2 regions of the Azonexus hydrophilus genome follow, and region 2 is predicted to be linked to the other one. Evidence: riboswitches for the same ligand, from Rfam matches in the RefSeq annotation. Region 2 holds a riboswitch; the other holds the start of a gene.
The links. Region 2 has a riboswitch for cobalamin ahead of AADV58_RS09270 (TonB-dependent receptor). Riboswitches for the same ligand answer to the same signal wherever they lie in the genome.
Positions count from the first base shown of each region.

Region 1: linked by a shared signal. The riboswitch ahead of cobT (nicotinate-nucleotide--dimethylbenzimidazole phosphoribosyltransferase) and the one ahead of AADV58_RS09270 (TonB-dependent receptor) in region 2 are both predicted to bind cobalamin.

Region 1 is NZ_CP151406.1:175,597-183,025, reverse strand. It holds gene AADV58_RS00830 (cobyric acid synthase) at 53-1,519, shown strand; gene cobU (bifunctional adenosylcobinamide kinase/adenosylcobinamide-phosphate guanylyltransferase) at 1,494-2,057, opposite strand; cobalamin riboswitch at 2,063-2,253, shown strand; gene cobT (nicotinate-nucleotide--dimethylbenzimidazole phosphoribosyltransferase) at 2,328-3,371, shown strand; gene AADV58_RS00815 (adenosylcobinamide-GDP ribazoletransferase) at 3,374-4,135, shown strand; gene cobC (alpha-ribazole phosphatase family protein) at 4,147-4,644, shown strand; gene rfaQ (putative lipopolysaccharide heptosyltransferase III) at 4,655-5,749, shown strand; gene AADV58_RS00800 (glycosyltransferase family 4 protein) at 5,746-6,924, shown strand; gene msbA (lipid A export permease/ATP-binding protein MsbA) at 6,951-7,429, shown strand, end outside.
Region 2 is NZ_CP151406.1:1,930,517-1,937,945, forward strand. It holds gene AADV58_RS09260 (GntR family transcriptional regulator) at 1-256, shown strand, start outside; gene AADV58_RS09265 (acetate uptake transporter) at 253-918, shown strand; gene AADV58_RS09270 (TonB-dependent receptor) at 982-2,949, opposite strand; cobalamin riboswitch at 3,054-3,253, opposite strand; cobalamin riboswitch at 3,365-3,567, shown strand; gene AADV58_RS09275 (ribonucleoside-diphosphate reductase subunit alpha) at 3,724-6,489, shown strand; gene AADV58_RS09280 (adenosylcobinamide amidohydrolase) at 6,548-7,429, shown strand, end outside.

The DNA.
Region 1 (7,429 bases), 1.7 Mb from region 2:
GGAAGGCAGCGATGGTGCCATAATTACGGCCTTTTTTCACGGGTTTGCACGCATGATAGGCAACGCGCTGATGGTCCAGGGAACGACGTCCGACGCCGGCAAATCGACGCTGGTCGCGGCGCTGTGCCGGATTCTGAAGCGGCGTGGGGTACGCGTGGCGCCGTTCAAACCGCAGAACATGGCGCTCAATTCGGCGGTTACCGTCGACGGTGGCGAGATCGGCCGGGCGCAGGCGTTGCAGGCGCTGGCCTGCGGTCTCGAAGCGCATACCGATTTCAACCCGGTGCTGTTGAAGCCGACCACCGACCGCAAGGCGCAGGTGATCATCCACGGCAAGGTCGCCACCGACCTCGACGCCAAGGCCTACCACGACTACAAGCCGCGGGCGATGGGCGCGGTGCTCGAATCCTGGGGCCGGCTGACCGCGCAATACGATTGCGTGCTGGTCGAGGGCGCCGGTTCGCCGGCCGAGATCAACCTGCGTGACCGCGACATCGCCAACATGGGCTTCGCCGAAGCGGTCGATTGCCCGGTGATCATCGTCGCCGACATCGACCGCGGCGGCGTCTTCGCCCATCTGGTCGGCACGCTGGAGCTGCTGTCGGCGTCCGAGCAGGCGCGCGTCGTCGGCTTCGTCATCAACCGTTTCCGTGGTGACATCGCGTTGCTCGAACCCGGTCTGGCCTGGCTGGAGCAGCGCACCGGCAAGCCGGTGCTCGGCGTGCTGCCCTACCTGCACGGCTTGATGCTCGACGCCGAGGACGCAATCGCGACATCCACGGTCGACGGCAAGAAAACAGCAAAAATCCGCGTCGTCGCGCCGGCCTACCCGCGTACTTCCAACCATAACGACCTCGATCCACTGCGCCTGCACCCGCAGGTCGATTTCCGCTGGATCGCGCCGGGCGAAGCTTTGCCGCCGGCCGATCTGATCGTCCTGCCCGGTTCCAAGGCGGTGCGCGCCGACCTCGACTGGCTGCGCGTCCATGGCCACGACCGCGCCATCGCCCGCCACCTGCGCTACGGCGGCAAGGTGATCGGCCTGTGCGGTGGCTACCAGATGCTCGGCCGCAGCATCGCCGATCCGCTCGGTCTCGAAGGCAAGCCGGGAACGACGCCCGGCCTTGGCTTCCTGGCGGTGGACACGACGCTGGAAACGGAGAAGCAGCTGCGCAATGTGAGCGGCCACTTGCATCTCGAAGGCCGGCCGGTGATGACCGGCTACGAAATCCACCTCGGCGTCACCCAGGGCGATGGCTTGACGTGGGCTGCCGTACAGCTGGCCGACGGCCGTGCCGATGGTGCTATCTCGGCCGACGATCAAGTTCTCGGTACTTACTGCCACGGCGTTTTCGACCATCCCGAGGCCTTGGCTGCATTGTTGCGCTGGGCCGGTGCCGGCGAGGTCGATCACGTCGACTTTGCCGCCCGCCGCGAAGCCGATCTCGACCGCCTGGCCGATTCGGTCGAGGCGGCGCTCGCCTGGGAAAAGCTCAGGCCCTGGCTGGCGCTGCCTTGAGCGTCAGCGGCAGGCCGGCGGCGACCAGCGTCACCTGATCGCAGACTGCCGCGACGCGCTGGTTGAGCCGCCCCTGTTCATCGGCGAACAGCCGCGAAACCGGGTGCATCGGCACGATGCCCCAGCCGACCTCGTTGGAGACCAGGATGATGCGGCCGGGTAGTTGCGGCAGCGTCTCGATCAGCGCCGCCGTTTCACCGGCGAACAACGGGCAGTCGACGGCCTCGCCGGCTTCGGCCTGGGCGGCAGCGCGGCCGGCGAAAAGCAGATTGGAGAGCCACAGCGTCAGGCAGTCGACCAGGAGGCAGGTGTCGGGCGCCGCCAGTTCGCGCAGGCGGGCGGACAGGTGCAACGGCTCCTCGACGCAGCCCCAGTCGGCCGGGCGGCGTTCACGGTGGTGGGCGATGCGGCGCGCCATCTCGCCGTCGCGCGATTCGGCGGTGGCGACATAGACGACCCGGAGGCCGGATTCGAGAGCGCGTTGCTCGGCATGGCGGCTCTTGCCCGAACGGGCGCCGCCGAGGATCAGTTCATTCATGGCCACCATTGTATAATCAGCGCGTTCGACAAAACGGAACCCGGTGCGAGACAACTCTATTCCGGGGCGGGCCCGCCGCTGTAACCGGGGACGGCCGCTGCACGATGCCACTACGCAGGGAAACAGACCTGCCGGGAAGGCGCAGCGGATCGGACGATCCGGAAGCCAGAAGACCTGTCGGACATCTTCATTTTGAAGCCTGTGGACAAGGGCTTCGCGACTGCGTTGGCCAAACGTCGTCGCGAGGCCCTTTCGCTTTTGGAGAATCGGATGCATTCGTTCGCAATCACCGCCCCGGACCGGGGCATGGAAAATTCGCTCAAGCACAAGGTCGACCGCAAGACCAAGCCGCCCGGCTCGCTCGGCCAGCTGGAGGCGCTGGCGGTGCGCATCGGCCTGATCCAGCAGACGCTGACGCCGTCGCTCGACCGGCCGCAGATGCTGGTCTTCGCCGGCGATCACGGCGCGGCCAAGGCCGGCGTCTCGGCCTATCCGCAGGACGTGACCTGGCAGATGGTCGAGAACTTCCTCGCCGGCGGCGCGGCAATCAATGTTTTCTGCCGGCAGAACGGTCTCGGCCTGTCGGTGGTCGATGCCGGGGTCGCCCATGATTTCGGCGGTCCGCGTGAAGGCCTGATCGATCTCAAGGTGGCGCCGGGCACGGCCAATTACCTGGAATCCCCGGCGATGACGGCGGCGCAGTGCGCGCAGGCCATCGAGCAGGGCGCCGGCGTGGTCTTCGGCCTGGCGGCAGCCGGCTGCAAGGTGGTCGGTTTCGGCGAAATGGGCATCGGCAACACCGCCTCGGCGTCCTTGATCACCCACTGCCTGACCGGCGTGCCGCTGGCTGATTGCGTCGGGCGCGGCACCGGTCTCGACGACGCCGGGCTGGCGCGCAAGCAGGCGCTGCTGGAGCAGGCGCTGACCCGTTATCGCGTCGCTGGCGGCGGCGACGACGCCTTTGCCGTGCTCGCGGAGTTCGGCGGGTTCGAGATCGCGACCATGGTCGGCGCTATGCTGGCGGCGGCGGAAGCGAAGATGGTGCTGCTCATCGACGGCTTCATCGTCGGTTCTGCGGCGTTGGTCGCCGCGCGCCTGGAACCGGCCTTGCTTGACTACTGCGTCTTCTGCCACCGTTCGGCCGAGCCCGGCCACCGTGCGCAGTTGCAGGCGCTGCGCGCCGAACCGCTGCTCGACCTGGGCCTGCGCCTGGGTGAGGGGACCGGCGCCGCGCTGGCTTTCCCGCTGGCCCAGGCGGCAGTCGCCTTCCTCAACGAGATGGCCAGCTTCGAGTCGGCCGGCGTCGCCGGCTAGCCATGTTGCGCCGCGAGCTCGACTACTTCCTCGGCGCCGTCCGTTTCTTCACGCGGCTGCCGGTGCCTGTCTGGGTCGGCCATTCGGCTGAAGCGCTGAACCACTCGGCGCGCTGGTTTCCGGCGGTCGGCCTGGTTGTCGGCGGCATTGCCGCGCTGGTCTACCTGGCCGCGCTGCAGTTCTGGCCGCAGCCGGTCGCCGTGCTGCTGGCGATGGCGGCAACGCTGTACGCCACCGGCGCCTTCCACGAGGACGGCCTGTCCGACACCGCCGACGGTCTTGGCGGCGGCTGGGACAAGTCGCGCATCCTGGCGATCATGAAGGATTCGCGGGTCGGCAGTTACGGCGTGGTTGCGCTGTGGCTGGGGCTGACCGGCAAGTTCGTGCTGCTCGCGGCGCTCGATCCGGCACTGGTGCCGGCGGCGCTGCTCGCCGGTCATGCCGGGTCGCGCGGCTGTGCGACGCTGCTGCTGGCGAGCATGGACTACGCGCGCGACGACGCGCAGTCCAAAGCCAGGCCGCTGGCCCAGCGGCTGGCGCCGGGGGCATTGCTGTTCGCCCTGGCATTCGCGCTGGCGCCGCTACTCTGGCTGCCCTGGCAACAGGCAGTGGTCGGGCTGCTGTTCGCGTTGCTGGCGACGGCCTGGCTGGCGGCCAAGTTCCGCCGCTGGCTGGGCGGTTATACCGGCGACTGCCTGGGTGCCACCCAGCAGCTTGCCGAAATCGCCTTCTACCTCGGGCTGCTCGCGCAATGGCCGCGCTGACGCTGTACCTGGTGCGCCATCCCGAGCCCGAGATTGCGCCGGGCATTTGCTACGGTCGGCTTGATATTCCGGCCAGGCAGGTCGATGTTGCCGCTGCCCGTCTGCGTAGCGAATTGCCTGCCGGGCTGCCGGTGTGGAGCAGCCCCTTGCAGCGTTGCCGGGCCTTGGCTGAAGCCTTGCATCCGGCGCCGTTATTCGATGCACGCTTGCAGGAGATGGACTTCGGTCGCTGGGAGGGCGTGCCATGGGATGAGGTATCGCGTGCCGAACTCGATGCCTGGGCCGCCGATGTAGAGAACTATGCTCCGCCTGGTGGAGAGTCGCCGCTGATGGTGCGGGCACGCGTGCTGGAATTTCTTTCGACATTGACGCTGCCGGCAGCCGTGCTGGTCACCCATGCGGGGGTGATACGCTTGCTGCTGGCGGCGCAGGATGGCGGTGAGCTTGCATCTTGGCTGACCCGGGACCTTCCCTACGCTTCATGTACGGTCATCGAATGGAACCAGTAGAATGCCGGCCATGAATGAATTTAATCCCCTGCGCGATGCTATCCCCTTGCGGGAGGTGAAGCGTGTACTGGTCATCAAGCTGCGCCATCACGGCGATGTGTTGTTGTCTTCGCCGGTGTTTTCCGCGCTCAAGCTGGCGGCGCCGCAGGTCGAGATCGATGCGCTGGTCTATGCCGACACGGCGGAAATGCTGAGCTTGCACCCGGCGATTTCCCGCGTGTTCGAGGTCGACAGGAAGGCGAAGCAGAAGGGGGCCATGCACCAGTTGAAATCGGAACTGGATTTGCTGGCTGGCTTGCGTGCCCGCTCCTATGACCTGATCCTGCACCTGACCGAGCATTGGCGGGGTGCCTGGTTGTCGAGAATCCTGCGGCCGCGTTGGGCGGTGGGGTGCACCCGGAGCGATGCGGGAGCGCTCTGGCGGCGGAGTTTTTCGCATCTTTACAAGGTTTCGGGTGGTCTGCCCCGTCATACCGTCGAGCGGAATCTGGATGCCTTGCGCCGTATCGGAGTGTGGCCGGCGCCGGCGCAGCGGCGTCTGGTCCTGGTGCCGGGAGAGGCCGCAGAGTCTTCGGTACGGCAACATCTGGCGGAAGTTGGCGTGCAAGGCCGGTTCATTCACATCCACCCGGCCTCCCGCTGGTTCTTCAAGTGCTGGCCGGTGTCGCGCATGGCCGAGCTGATTTCGCGCCTCGAGCAGGCCGGGCACTGCGTGCTGCTGACGGCTGCGCCCAGCCAGGACGAACTGGCGATGCTGGCGGCCATCCAGTCGCAACTGGGGCATCCCGTGGCGACCCTGGGCGGCAAGTTGTCGCTTAAGGAATTGGCGGCGTTGACCCGGATGGCGGATGCCTTCATCGGGGTTGATTCGGCTCCCATGCATATTGCCGCGGCCATGGGCACGCCGACCGTCGCCTTGTTCGGGCCTTCCGGTGAGAAACAATGGGGGCCCTGGTCGGCGCAGGCGCGCGTGGTCAGCAGCATGCATCATCCGTGTCGGCCCTGCGGCAACGATGGTTGCGGTGGCGGCAAGGTCAGCGACTGCCTGGAGAGCCTTCCGGTCGAGCAGGTGATGGCGGCCCTGGATGAAGTTCTCGATAAATGAAAATTGCGATTGTCCGTCAGCGCTACAACCCCTACGGCGGGGCTGAGCGCTTTGTCGAACGGGCGCTGGCGGCGCTGGCGGCGGAAGGGATCGATGTTTTCCTGATCGCCCGGCAATGGACGCAGGCCGCCGCTAACGGTTTTCAGCGGATCAATTGCGATCCGCCGTCGGGTGGAGTGTTCGGCGGCCGTCTGGCGCGCGACCGGGGTTTTGCCCTGGCTGCAGCAAAACTCATGGCGGCGGGTCAGTTTGACCTGGTCCAGTCGCATGAGCGTATCCCGGGGTGTTCGATTTTTCGTGCCGGCGACGGTGTTCATGCCGCGTGGCTGGCGCAGCGTGCCCGGGTGCTTGGTGCCGTCGGTCGTTGGAGTCAGAGACTCTCGCCTTACCATCGCTATGTCCTGGACGCCGAGGCGAATATGTTTGCCCATCCGGCCTTGCGGGCCGTGATCTGCAATTCCCGCATGGTCGCCGATGAAATCCACCGCTTCTACGGTGTCGACCGGGAGCGCCTGGTACTGATCGAAAACGGCGTCGATCTCGATGTATTCAATCCGGAGCAGGTCTCGATCCATCGTGCCGGAATCCGGCGCGCGTCAGGCATTCCGGAGTCGGTGCCGCTGCTGCTTCATGTCGGCAGCGGCTTTGCGCGCAAAGGGGTGCCGCAGTTGTTGCAGGCCATGGCGCGTTGTGCCGGGGGCGAATTTCATCTGGCGATTGTCGGCGCGGACCGCAAGCTGAATGCGCTGCGCGCGACGGCGGAACGCCTGGGGATCGGCCGGCGGGTACATTTCACCGGGCCCCTGCCGGATGTCCGGCCGTGGTACGGTGCGGCCGACGGATTCGTCCTGCCGACGCTGTACGATCCCGGGCCGAATGCGGTACTGGAGGCGATGGCCTGCGGATTGCCGGTGCTGACCTCGACCAGTTGTGGTGCGCGCGACTGGGTCATCCCTGGCAAGAATGGCTATCTTGTCGATGCGCTGGATGTCGACGCCTTGTCCGATGGCCTGCTCAGGCTGTGCGCGCTGGCTGAATTGCCGGCCAGTCGCCTGCTGGCCCGCGCCGCTGTTGCCGAGCTTGGCCTGCCAGCCATGGCCGACCGACTGATCGCGCTTTATCGTCGGCTTATTGTCGGCAACGGCCTGCAGGTCTCGCCTGACCGGGTTGTATAATCGCGGGTCGTTCCCGGTCGCGATACATGAACAAAACAACGAACAGCCGCCAGCTTTACCTCCGTCTTCTCGGGTATGTCCGCCCTTACTGGCTGGCCATCGTCCTGTCGCTGCTGGCGACCATGGTGCTGGCTGCGACCGATCCCTTGTTCCCGGCTTTGCTCAAGCCAATGTTCGACAATGGTTTCAAAACCGGCGAGGACGGTTGGTCGCCGCTGGCGATCGCGCTGGGCATTGTCGGGGTGTTTTTCCTGCGCGGGATCTTCAACTTCTTCTCCAGTTACGGCTTTTCCTGGGTTTCCAACCGGGTGGTGACCGATGTCCGCGAAGCCATGTATGCCAAGATGGTACGTTTGCCGATCGGCTACTTCCAGGCCAATTCCTCGAACGTACCCCTGACCAGGATCGCCTATGACGTGAACGGAGTTGCGTCGGCGGCGACCTCGGTGGTGGTCATCGTCATTCGCGATGGCTTGTCGGTGCTGGGTCTGCTGGGCTGGCTGCT
Region 2 (7,429 bases):
TCCGGTATTCGCCGCCGCCAGCCGCAACCTGGAGCAACAGCTCAGGCTGGCGGTCGGTCCCGGCTTCGCATCGATCGACCGCGAACTCTCCGCCGCTAGCCGTCTGGCACTGGGCACCGCATTGCTCAATGGCGACCTGACCGAGGTCGACCGGTTGGCGCGCTTGCACCACGGCTTCTTCCGAAACGCGGTACTCGCCGCGATTCCCGCCATCCCGGGCGAATTGCCCGAAACCCTCGAGGAAATATCCACATGACCCAGCATCTTCACATCACCGAAACCCGCCCGCAACTCGCCGATCCGACCGCTCTCGGTGTCTTCGGCCTGGCCGTCGTCACCTTTGTCGCCGCGTCGCAGAAGCTGGGTTGGACCAGTGGCACGACCTATCTGGTGCCGTGGGCATTGTTTCTCGGTTCAATCGGACAGATCTGGGCGTCCACGGTCGACTTCCGCAAAAACAACTTTTTCGGCGCCATCGTCCTCGGTGCCTATGGCCTGTTCTGGGCTGCGGTGGCGATGCACTGGGCGATCGCCCAAGGCTGGTTCGGCAGCGTCGCCGTTGGTGCCGACGTCCGTCAACTGGCTTACGCCTGTATCGCCTATTTCATTTTTTCGTTGTTCATTCTGGTTGCCGCCTGCGAGACGAACAAGGTCTTTGCCGCCATCCTGTTCCTGATCAACGTGCTGTTGCCGTCACTGGCGCTGTCCATCCTCGGGGTGGCGCCGGCTTTGTTCATTGCCTTGGCCGGCTGGTCGGAACTGTTGATTTCGCTGCTCGGCTTCTACGCCGCCGGGGCGATTTTCCTCAACGCTTATTTCGGCCGTACGCTGTTGCCGCTGGGCGCGCCATTTGGCTTCGTTCGTAAAGGGATGCCCCCAGTGGCGGCGCTGCGCCATGAGGGAAAGCTGGCAGCTTGAGTTTGGCGTCGAAAAAACGCCCCGGCTGGCTGCGGGGCGTATTCTGTTTTGGTCGATTGCCGATCAGAACCGGTATTCGGCGCTGAGGTAGGCGTTGCGGCGGTCTTCCGGGTAGGCGTTGAACGAGGTGAAGGTGCCGTTGACGATGCCGTAGGAGTAGAACTTTCGGTCGAACAGGTTGTTCACGCCGAGCGCCAGCCGCCAGTCGCCGATGTCGTGCGCCAGCTTGATATCGGTCACGGTGTAGGCCGGCATCTTGTGGAAGCGGTTGGGCTGGTCGTTGTCGTAGCGCTGCTTGCCTGTGTAGCTCAGGTTCACGCCGAGACGGGTGCTTTCCAGTATCTGCCAGCCGAGATTGAGCGAGGCTCGGTGCTTGGGCACCAGCGGCACGTCGTTGCCGGTGACATTGTTCCCGCCGTAGCTGCCGTCGCGGAAGCGCGCCTGGGTATGGGTGTAGCGGGCGGCGAGATCAACGCCGGCGGTGACCTGCAGGCGGCCTTCGAGCTCAATGCCGCGGTGGCGGGTGGCATCGAGGTTGATGTTCGAGAAGGTCGGTGCGAAATAGTGGATTTCGTTGCTGATATCCATCTCGAACAGACTGGCGCCGAAGCTGGCGCCAGCCCCCTGCCAGCGGGCGCCGATCTCGCGGTCGAGCGAGCGTTGAGGCTTTAACAGCGTCGGACAAGGTGCCGTCCAGCAGCGGTTCTCGTCGATGTTGGCGATGCGGAAGCTGCGCCCGATCCGGCCGTAAGCCGAGAAGCCGGCGCCGAGTTCCTGCTGCACTGCGAGTTCGTAGGCCGACAGGCTGTGCCGCTCGCTGGCGTCACGCGGCACCAGGCGCTCGTGCTGCGTCTGGCGGACGCTCTCCCGGCGTCCGCCGAGGCTGATCCGGGTGCCACTGGCGGCCAGGTGCAGGTCGTTACGCAGGTAGAAGGCTTGGTTCTTCTGCTTGCCCGATTCGTCGAGGGCGCTCATGAAACCGGTGGCGGCGGTGTCGTTGTCGTAGGTCCAGTGGCTCCAGTCGGCGCCGACGGTCAGGTTGTAGAGCACCTGGTCGAAACGGGTCTGCCAGAGCACGCGCGGCGAGACCGTGGTGACGCCGACGTCGGTCTTGGCCAGTGTGCTGCCCCAGGCGGTGTTGTTGAACATGTCGGCACGCTTGTCGCGGCGGGCGATGTCGAGCGCCAGCGTCAGTTCGCCGAGGCGCCGTTCGCCGCGCAGCGAGAAACGCTGGCTGCGGCTGTCGAAATAATCGTCCGGGGTCGCCGCGCCGCGGCGGTCGCTGCGCAGTTGCGCTTCGCTGCGGGCGCCCGGCAGGCGTGAGTTCTGGTCGTCGGCGCTGAAGGCGAGGGCGACGAAGCCGTCGCGGTCGCCGAAGCGCAGTTCGCCGCTAGCGGTGTCGAGTTCGCTGCGGTTGTTGTCGCGGTAGTTGTCGGTACGCAGGCGCTGCGCGTTGAGGCGCAGACCCCAGCGTTCGCCGCCGGCGCGGAAACCGCCGCGCAGATCGCTCAGGTCATGGCTGCCGACGCGGGCCGAGACGTTACCGGAGAGCGGCGCGCCGAGCGCCGAGCGGGTGATGATGTTGATCGTGCCGCTGCTCGCGCCGCTGCCGTAAAGCACGGAACCGGACCCGCGGAGGATCTCGATGCGTTCGATGCTGTCGAGCGGGATCGCCGACAGGCGGGCGCTGACCAGTTCGTTCTCCGAAATGCGCTGGCCGTCGACCAGGACCAGCGTGTTCTGGTCGCCGGTCATGCCGAAGCCGCGCAGGTCGAGCGGCGAATCCGGCGTGCCGACGAAGTTGATGCGGCTATGTACACCGCCGAGTTTGTTCAGAACTTCACCGACGGTGGTTGCCGCACTGTTTCGGATTTCGTCTGCGGTGATCACCTGGGCGGCGATCGGATTTTCCTGTTGGCTTGATTCGAAGCGGGTAGCGGTGACGACGATGGTGTCGAGCGTCTGGGCGGCAAGATTGCCGGCGAACAAGGCGAGCAGCGTGGCTGCCACGGGTTTGAGGCGGATGTGCATTGGTTTTCCCCTGCCGGCAGCGTCCCCGCATGCCGGTGTGCTTGGTTGAGGTGAAGCGCGTGGGGAATGGGCTGACGGGCGGCCGTGGCCGCTTCCCCGCGGCACTTCGCTGGTCGTCGCAGGCCGGTCTCCGGGCTGGCAAGTCTTGACGCGTCGCCTTCCCGGGCAGAACCCAGTGGCCTTGTGACGCGCCCGCACTCGCTTACCGTTGCGGGGGCAGCAGCGGCTTTGTCCGAGGACGCACCGCTTTCCCGTTTCACCGTGGCGGAAAACCGCCGACGGCACCTGAAACGCTCATAATTATAGCGGATCGAAACGACACTGCCATGTCTTGCTTTTGTCTATATTTAGTCGCTTGCCGCTTCTCATCTACTGCATGTAGTGATTTTTGTTGACTGGCGGCAAGCGAAAGGCATAAACTCCGTCGCGTTGATGGTTCCCCGCAAGGGGATTAAAACGGGAATCCGGTGCCGGATCTGACGATCCGAATCCCGGGGCTGCCCCCGCAACTGTAACCGGCGAGCGTTTCGCCACCCCATGCCACTGGATGCGTCCGGGAAGGCGGGTGAAACGCGTTGAGCCGGGAGCCAGGAGACCTGCCGCAACGTGTCCTTTTCATTTTCCTTTGGGGCGGGGTGTCCCTGGTGAGAGGTTTTGCGTGAGCGTTTCGTCTCTTGTCGTCCGTGCTTGTCCGTTGTCGCCGTCCGTCGGCACAGCGTTGCGCGGCCGCGTCACGCGCCAGCCATGTTCCGCCCCCCGAACCGGAGCATTGCCGTGTCCTCGAACGTCCTCGCGCACATTTCCGACTTGTCCGCCCACAGTGCCGCCGCGCTGCAGGTGATCCGCCGTCATGGCGCGGTCGTCGAATTCCATCCCGAGAAGATTTCCGTTGCCCTGACCAAGGCTTTCCTGGCCGTCGAGGGGAGCCAGAGCGCGACCTCGTCGCGGGTGCGCGAACTGGTTGCGCGGCTGACCGAAACGGTCGTGCGTTCGCTGACCCGCCGCCTGCCGGACGGTGGCCGGGTGCATATCGAGGATATCCAGGACCAGGTCGAACTGGCGCTGATGCGCTCCGGCGAGCACGACGTCGCCCGCGCCTATGTGCTCTACCGCGAGCGGCGCGCCGCCGAGCGGGCCGCGCTGGCCGAAGTCCAGGGCGTGCCCGAGCTGCATGTGACGGTCGATGGCGAGCGCCGGCCGCTCGATGTCGCAGGTTTGCTGAAAACCTGCGAAACGGCGTGTGCCGGGCTGGGGGAGGGCGTTTCGCCGCGGACCATCCTCGATCACGCGCTGAAGAACCTGTACGACGGTGTTGCGCTGGCCGACGTCAAGCAGGCGCTGGTGCTCGCCGCGCGTACGCTGATCGAGCGCGAACCCGGTTACGACTACGCCACCGCCCGCCTGCTGCTGGCCAGCCTGGTCGAGGAAGCGGCCGGGCCGGAAGCGGCGCAGGATGAGGCCGTCGAAGCAACTTACTTCCCGGTCTTCGTCGAACGCGGCGTGATTGCCGAACTGCTCGACCCGCGCCTCAAGGATTACGACCTCGACCGCCTGGCCGCCGCGCTCAAGCCCGAGCGCAACCAGTTGTTCGGCTACCTCGGCCTGCAGACGTTGTACGACCGCTATTTCCTGCACATCGACGGCCGTCGCATCGAAACGCCGCAGCTTTTCTTCATGCGCGTGGCGATGGGCCTGGCCTTGAACGAAATCGACCGCGAAGCGCGCGCCATCGAGTTCTACGACCTGATTTCCAGCTTCGACTTCATGTGCTCGACGCCTACGCTGTTCAACAGCGGCACCCTGCATTCGCAACTGTCGTCCTGCTACCTGACCACGGTGGCCGACGACCTCGACGGCATCTACCAGTCGATCAAGGAAAACGCCCTGCTGCAGAAGTACGCCGGCGGGCTGGGCAACGACTGGACACCGGTGCGCGCGCTGGGCAGCCGGATCAAGGGCACCAACGGCCAGAGCCAGGGCGTCATTCCGTTTTTGAAGGTGGTCAACGACACGGCGGTCGCCGTGAACCAGGGCGGCAAGCGCAAGGGCGCCGTCTGCGCTTACCTGGAAACCTGGCACCTGGACATCGAGGAATTCCTCGAACTGCGCAAGAACACCGGCGACGAGCGCCGCCGCACGCACGACATGAACACCGCCAACTGGATTCCCGACCTGTTCATGCAGCGCGTAATTGCCGGTGGCGAGTGGACGCTGTTCTCGCCGGTCGATACGCCCGACCTGCACGAAAAATCCGGGCGCGCCTTCGTCGAGGCGTATGAAGCCTACGAAGCCAGGGCTGCCGCCGGCCAGTTGAAGCTGCACAAGAAGATTCCCGCCGTGCAGTTGTGGCGCAAGATGCTGACCATGCTGTTCGAGACCGGGCACCCGTGGATCACCTTCAAGGACGCCTGCAACCTGCGCTCGCCGCAGCAGCACGTCGGCGTCGTGCATTCGAGCAACCTCTGTACCGAGATCACGCTGAACACCTCGGATTCGGAAACGGCGGTGTGCAACCTCGGCTCGGTCAATCTGCTGGCGCACCTGAAGGACGGCCAGCTCGACCGGGAAAAGCTCGCCCGCACCGTGAGCACCGCCATGCGCATGCTCGACAACGTCGTCGATATCAACTTCTACGCGACGCCCAAGGCGCGCAACGCCAACCTGCGCCACCGCCCGGTCGGCATGGGCATCATGGGTTTTGCCGATTGCCTGTACCAGTTGGGCATTGCCTACGCCTCGCCGCAAGCCGTCGAATTCGCCGACCGCAGCATGGAAGCCGTCTGCTATCAGGCTTACTGGGCATCGACCGAACTGGCGCAGGAGCGTGGCCGTTACTCCAGCTTCACCGGCAGTCTGTGGGATCGTGGCATCCTGCCGCACGAAAGCATCGTGCTGCTCGAAGCCGGGCGCGGCGAGGCGGTCGAACTCAACCGCGACAGCCGCCTCGACTGGGACGCGCTGAAAGAACGCATCGCTCGCCACGGCATGCGCAACTCCAACTGCGTTGCCATCGCGCCGACCGCGACCATCTCCAACATCGTCGGCGTCTCCGCCAGCATCGAGCCGGCCTACCAGAACCTCTACGTCAAATCCAACCTGTCCGGCGAATTCACCGTGGTCAACGAAGCCCTGGTCCGCGACCTCAAGACGCTCGGCCTGTGGGACGAAGTCATGGTCGCCGACCTCAAGTATTTCGACGGCTCGCTCGCCCGCATCGACCGCGTGCCCGACGAACTGAAAGCCCGCTACGCCACCGCCTTCGAGATCGACCCGGTGTGGCTGATCGAAGCCGCCGCCCGACGCCAGAAATGGATCGACCAGGCGCAGTCGCTGAATCTCTACCTGGCGCTGCCTTCCGGCAAGAAGCTCGACGAGATCTACAAGCTGGCCTGGAAGCGCGGCCTCAAGACCACCTACTACCTGCGCACGCTCGGTGCCAGCCAGGCGGAAAAGGCCGGCGGTCGCGACGATGCCGTGGTGCAGGAAGAGGCGCCGAAGTTCTGCGCCATCGATGATCCGACTTGCGAGTCTTGCCAGTGACGGCGACCCCGGCGCGCCGGGTTAAGCTTCTGCCTTTTTTCGTTACCGGAACCCGCTGATGAAACCGAGTCCATTCCGCCATTTCGTCCAACTGGCCTGCCTGTTGCTGGCGCTGCCGGCGTTTGCCGGCGCCCCGGTCCTGCCGCCCGAGGTCGCGGCCAGCGCCGAACTGGTGCAGGGCGAGCGCGACGGCTACTGGGAGAAGACGCTGGTCGTCCACTTCCCGGAAGTCCGCCGGGCGCTGTCGACCAGCGACGGCATGGTCAATGCGCGGGCGGCGATCAACCACGCCGCGCACCCGCTGCTCTGGCGCAAACTGGGCGCTGACGCCAAGCCGTACACCGAACGGCAACGCCTGGCTGCGGCGGCGCGTCTGGGCGTCGCCGATGCCGCGGTGGCGCACATGGCAACGGCCGCCGACATGGACAACCTGGCGGTCGTCACGCGCAGCCACGGGCCGCTGACGGTGACCGTGCTGGCCACCGCTGGCGCGCGTACCAACGCGATCCGCACCGGCGTCGATAGCGGTAGCCACATCGAGGGTCTGGACAAGGACGGCAAGCCGACCGGCACGATCAACATCCTGGTGCTGAGCAACATCGAACTCAGCGACGCGGCGCTGGCCCGGGCGCTGATCACCGTCACCGAAGGCAAGACGGCGGCGCTCGAAGACCTCAAGGTGGCCAGCAGCTATACCAAGGGTGTGCAGGCGACTGGCACCGGCACCGACAGCATCATCGTCGTTTCCGGCACGGCGGCGCCGCGCGCCACTTACACCGGCGGTCACAGTCGCATCGGCGAGCTGATCGGCAAGGCGAGCTACGCGGCGGTGGTCGAGGCGCTGGGCAAGCAGAACGGCTATTTCCTACCCGGCGCCAAACGTTTCCCCGATGCCGCCGGCGGCCCGGACAAGGCCGAAGGCGATCTGCGCATCGCCTTG